2 regions of the Streptomyces sp. NPDC059989 genome follow, and region 1 is predicted to be linked to the other one. Evidence: predicted binding sites of a transcription regulator. Region 1 holds the regulator's gene; the other holds the start of a gene.
What was found. Region 1 encodes HrcA, which represses chaperone genes, less so after heat shock. Its sites were predicted from a motif close to TTNGCACTCNGNNNNNCNGAGTGCNAA; they were not measured.
Positions count from the first base shown of each region.

Region 2: a site for HrcA is predicted at 1,542-1,568, ahead of groES (co-chaperone GroES). Genes of this name have one in related genera too.

Region 1 is NZ_JBHWUO010000020.1:105,971-109,141, forward strand. Features, by position in the region: gene dnaJ (molecular chaperone DnaJ) at 1-1,126, opposite strand, end outside; gene hrcA (heat-inducible transcriptional repressor HrcA) at 1,127-2,143, opposite strand; gene ACFWBN_RS19885 (MBL fold metallo-hydrolase) at 2,311-3,036, shown strand; gene ACFWBN_RS19890 (DUF3097 domain-containing protein) at 3,065-3,171, shown strand, end outside.
Region 2 is NZ_JBHWUO010000015.1:81,184-84,354, forward strand. Features, by position in the region: gene groL (chaperonin GroEL) at 1-952, opposite strand, end outside; gene groES (co-chaperone GroES) at 1,090-1,398, opposite strand; gene ACFWBN_RS15860 (hypothetical protein) at 1,656-2,111, shown strand; gene ACFWBN_RS15865 (response regulator transcription factor) at 2,236-2,916, shown strand; gene ACFWBN_RS15870 (sensor histidine kinase) at 2,909-3,171, shown strand, end outside.

The sequences.
Region 1 (3,171 bases):
TGAACGCGTCCTTCAGCCGGCTGAACAGACCCTGCTGCCCGGGCGCGAACTGGCCCATCGGCCGCTCCTCGCCGCGCAGCTTCGCCAGCTGGCGCAGCAGTTCCTCCTGCTGGGCGTCCAGCTTGCCCGGGGTGGTGACCTCGACGTGGACGATCAGGTCGCCGCGCCCGCCGCCGCGCAGGTGCGTGACGCCGCGCCCGTGCAGCGGGATCGACTGCCCCGACCCGGTGCCGGGCCGGATGTCGATCTCCTCCATGCCGTCCAGCGTCTCCAGCGGGCACTTGGTGCCCAGGGCCGCGGCCGTCATGGGGATGGTCACCGTGCAGTGCAGGTCGTCCCCGCGCCGCTGGAAGGTCGGGTGGGGCAGCTCGTGGATCTCCACGTACAGGTCGCCGGCGGGGCCGCCGCCGGGGCCGACCTCGCCCTCGCCCGCGAGCTGGATCCGGGTGCCGTTCTCCACGCCGGCCGGGATCTTGACCGTGAGGCTGCGGCGGGAGCGGACCCGGCCGTCGCCCGCGCACTCGGGGCACGGGGTCGGGACCACGGTGCCGAAGCCCTGGCACTGCGGGCAGGGGCGCGAGGTCATGACCTGGCCCAGGAAGGACCGGGTGACCTGCGAGACCTCACCGCGGCCGCGGCACATGTCACAGGTCTGCGCGGAGGTGCCGGGTGCGGCGCCCTCGCCGGAGCAGGTGGTGCAGACGACGGCCGTGTCGACCTGGATGTCCTTGGTGGTCCCGAAGGCCGCCTCGTCCAGCTCCAGGTCCAGGCGGATCATGGCGTCCTGGCCGCGCCGGGTCCGCGAGCGCGGGCCGCGCTGCGAGGCCTGGCCGAAGAAGGCGTCCATGATGTCGGAGAAGTTGCCGAAGCCGCCCGCCCCGAAGCCGCCGGCTCCGCCGCCGCCCGAGGAGGACAGCGGGTCGCCGCCGAGGTCGTAGACCTGCTTCTTCTGCGGGTCCGAGAGGACCTCGTAGGCGGCGTTGATCTCCTTGAAACGCTCTTGCGTCTTGGGATCGGGGTTCACGTCCGGGTGCAGCTCGCGCGCGAGCCGCCGGAAGGCCTTCTTGATCTCGTCCTGCGATGCGTCGCGGCGCACGCCGAGAACGGCGTAATAGTCCGTGGCCACTTACGACTCCGCCAGGATCTGTCCGACGTAACGTGCCACTGCGCGTACCGCTCCCATCGTTCCGGGGTAGTCCATGCGGGTCGGTCCGACCACGCCGAGCTTGGCGACTGTTTCGCCGCCCGAACCGTAACCGACCGAGACGACGGACGTGGAGTTCAGTCCTTCGTAGGCATTCTCATGCCCGATCCGTACGGCCATTCCCGACTCGTTGGCCTCGCCCAGCAGCTTGAGGAGCACGACCTGCTCCTCCAGCGCCTCGAGCACCGGCCTGATCGTCAGGGGAAAATCGTGTCCGAAGCGCGTGAGATTGGCGGTGCCGCCGATCATCAGCCGCTCTTCGGCTTCCTCGACCAGGGTTTCGAGGAGCGTCGCGAGCACGGTGGAGACGGTGCCGCGGTCCTCGGCCTCGAAGGATTCGGGGAGGTCCTGGACGAGCGGGGGGACATCGGTGAAACGGCGGCCGACGACCCGGCTGTTGAGCCGGGCCCGCAGATCCGCGAGCGAGGTCTCGCCGAAGGGCGCCTGGCAGTCGATCAGCCGCTGCTCGACGCGGCCGGTGTCCGTGATCAGGACGAGCATCAGCCGGGCCGGGGCCAGCGACAGCAGCTCGACGTGGCGCACGGTGGAGCGCGTCAGCGAGGGGTACTGGACGACCGCGACCTGCCGGGTGAGCTGCGCGAGCAGCCGCACCGTGCGGCCGACGACGTCGTCGAGGTCGACGGCGCCGTCGAGGAAGTTCTGGATGGCCCGGCGCTCGGGCGACGACAGCGGTTTGACCCCCGCCAGCTTGTCGACGAAGAGGCGGTAGCCCTTGTCGGTGGGGATCCGGCCGGCGCTGGTGTGGGGCTGGGCGATGTAGCCCTCTTCCTCCAGCACGGCCATGTCGTTGCGCACGGTGGCAGGCGAGACGCCGAGGCGGTGCCGCTCGGTGAGCGCCTTGGAGCCGACCGGCTCCTCCGTCCCGACGTAGTCCTGGACGATGGCGCGCAGCACTTCGAGTCTGCGTTCGCTGAGCATCGCGCACACCTCCAGCTCTGGTCCGTTGCCGTGTTCGTTGGCGTTCGTTGGCGTTCGTTGCTTGTCGACTGGCACTCTGATCGTTCGAGTGCCAGAGATCCCCCGCTCAGTGTACGGCCGGGTAGTAAGACCCTGGCAAGGGAGGCCCGCCAGGGTAGCGTCGCGGCATGGACGTGCGTTGGGAAGAGGCGGGCTGGGAACGGCTGACCGGACGGACCGGCCGGAGGCGGCTTCCGGTGTGGGATTGCACCGTGGGGCTGGTGGTGGGCGACGATTCGGCGCTCGTGATCGACCCCGGGTCCTGCCTGCGGGAGGGCGCCGCGGTGCGGGCCGAGGCGGAGCGGCTGACGGGTCGGCACGTGACCCATATCGCATTCACGCACGGCCATTTCGATCACGTCCTGGGCGGGGCCGCCTTCTCGGGGGCGGAGTTCTACGGAGCGGTCGGGCTGGACGCCCTGCTGTCGACGGGCCGCGAGGAGCTGCGCGGGGACGCGGTGCGCCACGGCCTGGCGGAGGCGGAGGCGGCCGAAGCGGTGGACCTGCTGGTGCCGCCGAAGCACCTGGTGTCGGGCGAGTGGACGCTGGACCTGGGCGGGGTGCAGGTGCTGTTGGCGAACGTGGGGCCGGGGCACACCGGGCACGACCTGGCCGTCTTCGTGCCGGGCGAGCGCGAGGCGGTGTTCTGCGGGGACCTGGTGGAGGAGTCGGGTGAGCCGCAGGCGGGCTCGGACGCCGTGCCGCGGCAGTGGCCGGCCGCCCTGGACCGGCTGCTGTCGCTGGGCGGGGAGGACGCGCTGTACGTGCCGGGTCACGGAGCGGTGGTCGACGCGGGCTTCGTGCGTGCGCAACGCGCCACACTGGCGGCCCGTTTCGGCGTGTCGGAGGCGTGACGGCCGCGGCTCTCCTAGTGTCGGCCGGATGCGCGAGTACTCCCCCGACCTGACCCCGCAGTGGAAGCGCCCCAAGGCCGTGCCGGAGGTGGCGGCCGAGCCCGATCTGGTGGTCGAGGTGGCCGGTACGGACTT
Region 2 (3,171 bases), on a different contig from region 1:
CCAGCACGTCCAGACCGGCCTGGTCGAGCTTGAGGCCGACCTCCTCGGCGATGACGGTGGCACCGGTGAGGGTGGCCATGTCCTGCAGCATCGCCTTGCGGCGGTCACCGAAGCCGGGGGCCTTGACGGCGACCGCGTTGAAGGTGCCGCGGATCTTGTTGACGACGAGGGTGGAGAGCGCCTCGCCCTCGACGTCCTCGGCGATGATCAGCAGCGGCTTCGAGGCGCCGGCCTGGATGACCTTTTCCAGCAGCGGCAGGAGGTCCTGGATGGAGGAGATCTTGCCCTGGTTGATCAGGATGTACGGGTCGTCGAGGACGGCCTCCATACGCTCCTGGTCGGAGACCATGTACGGGGAGAGGTAGCCCTTGTCGAAGGCCATGCCCTCGGTGAACTCCAGCTCCAGGCCGAAGGCGTTGGACTCCTCGACGGTGATGACACCGTCCTTGCCGACCTTGTCCATCGCCTCGGCGATGAGCTCGCCGACCTGCGAGTCCTGCGCGGAGAGCGCGGCCACGGCGGCGATGTCGGACTTGTCCTCGATCGGACGGGCGGTCGCGAGGAGCTCCTCGGACACGGCCTTGACCGCGGCGTCGATGCCCTTCTTCAGGGCGGCCGGGGAAGCGCCCGCGGCGACGTTGCGCAGACCCTCGCGGACCAGCGCCTGCGCCAGCACGGTGGCGGTGGTGGTGCCGTCACCCGCGATGTCGTTGGTCTTGGTCGCCACCTCCTTCACGAGCTGGGCGCCCAGGTTCTCGTACGGGTCGTCCAGCTCGACCTCGCGGGCGATGGTGACACCGTCGTTGGTGATGGTGGGCGCACCGAACTTCTTGTCGATGACGACGTTGCGGCCCTTGGGGCCGATCGTCACCTTGACCGTGTCGGCAAGCTTGTTGACGCCGCGCTCGAGGGCGCGACGGGCGTCCTCGTCAAACTTAAGAATCTTCGGCATGGGAGCGGTTCAGCCCTCTCGTTGCGATCCCCGGCCGCTCACCGCGACCGCCTAGCTAGAACGAACTACGCCCCTCGCCGCCCGGCATCAGCAGGGGTGACCAGGGGCGTAGCTCAAAGCAAAACTTGAGAAGTGAATTACTTCTCGACGATCGCGAGCACGTCGCGAGCCGAGAGGACGAGGTACTCCTCGCCGTTGTACTTCACCTCGGTGCCGCCGTACTTGGAGTACAGGACGACGTCGCCGACGGTGACGTCCAGCGGGAGACGCTGGCCGTCCTCGAAGCGACCCGGGCCCACGGCGAGGACGACGCCCTCCTGGGGCTTCTCCTTCGCGGTGTCCGGGATGACCAGGCCAGAGGCCGTGGTCTGCTCGGCGTCGAGCGGCTGGACCACAATGCGGTCCTCGAGCGGCTTGATGGCAACCTTGGAGCTGGTGGTCGTCACGATCCGACCTCCCCCTTCGGAGATCCGGGGTTAACTGTCTGAGGTGGCGACCAGGTCGATCCGTCGTCGCGGGTGCCGGATCTGCCTGTCGCTGTGTTGGCACTCACCAGGGGCGAGTGCCAAGTGCGACACTATTCCGGCGATTAGCACTCGGTCAAGCGGAGTGCCAATTCTCCGCCACGGGCGTTGCGCGGACCGGCTCCCCGAACCGGCAAATCCCCGGCGCACGGGCGTTCGATCTCACTACTCTTCCCGTCATGACCAGGACAAACTCCGGTGTGCGGTGGCGACATGGCATCCCGATCGTGATCGGCCTCGCGGCCGGGATCTACATGCTGTGGGCCGCCGTGCCGCGGCTGGCGGCCCAGGTGGCCGGGGTGGAGGGTGCCTTCACCGCCACGCGGTGCGCGGAGGAGCGGGACTCGGACGGGGACCGGCACTGGATGTGCGAGGGCTCCTTCGCCGCCGGCGACGGATCGTTCACGATCCCCCGGGTCGAGGTCGACACTTCTTTCGACACCCGTCCGGTCGGGCCGGTGACCACCTTCGCCCTCGGGCCGTCCGCCGACACAGCCGTGCAGCCCGGCGTCCTCGTCTGGCTGGGGCCCGGGGCGGTGGGCGTGCTCTCCCTCGCCTTTCCCGTGTGGGCCGTCGGCTCGGCCTCCCGGAACGCCCTCGCCCGGCGCCGGAGCCTCGCCGGACAAGCCGGGTAGGTACGGGTAGGTACGGGTAGGTACGGGTAGGTACGGGTACCCGGGCGGGGCGCCACCGGGTCGGGACACCGGCCGGAGGGAGGCCCGAGACAGGGCGCATCACCCGATATGTGACGCTTGAGCGGTGCGCATCCTCGTGGTCGAAGACGAAGAAGGCCTCGCCGGGTCCCTGCGGCGCGGCCTGTCCGCCGACGGGCACCTGGTCGAGGTCGCGCACGACGGCCACCGCGGCCTGGACCTCGCCCTCGCCGGCGGCCCGTACGACGTGGTCCTCCTCGACCTGATGCTCCCCGGGCTGAGCGGCCACGAGATCTGCACCCGCATGCGCGCCCACGGCGACACCACCCCGGTGCTGATGCTCACCGCCCGCGACGGCGACGACGACGAAGCCGAGGGCCTGGACGCCGGCGCCGATGACTACCTCACCAAGCCCTTCTCCTTCGTGGTCCTCGCCGCCCGCATCCGGGCGCTCGCCCGCCGCGCCGGCGCCCCCGACCGCACCACCCTCCAGGCCGGCGACCTCCTCCTCGACCCACAGGGCCGCCGCTGCCGCCGCGGCGCCCACGACATCGAGCTCACCGCCCGCGAACTGGGCGTACTGGCCTGCCTGATGGAGCAGCCCGGCCGGGCCGTCGCCAAACAGGACATCCTCGACGAGGTCTGGGACACCCCGTACGGCATCGACCCGAACATCGTCGAGGTGTACGTCTCCTCGCTGCGCAAGAAGATCGACGCGCCGTTCGGCCGCCGCTCGATCCGCACCGTCCACGGCACCGGCTACCGGATGGCCCCCGACGGTGGCTAGTACGGTCCGCGCGCGTGCGGCGGTGGCCGCCGCCCTCGCGATGGCCGCAGTCCTGGCCACCGGCGGGCTGTGGCTCCACACCCTCCTGCGGGGCAACCTGCTGGACAACACCACGGGCCGCACCGAACTCGCCGCCCGCAAGGCCGCCGCCCAGACCGAAGGCCGGATCCCGCCGCCCGGCGGCCGGCTGCCCGCGCCCGAGGGCGGGGTGGACCTGGTCCTCGTACGGGACGCGCGGGGGCGGACCGTGGCCAC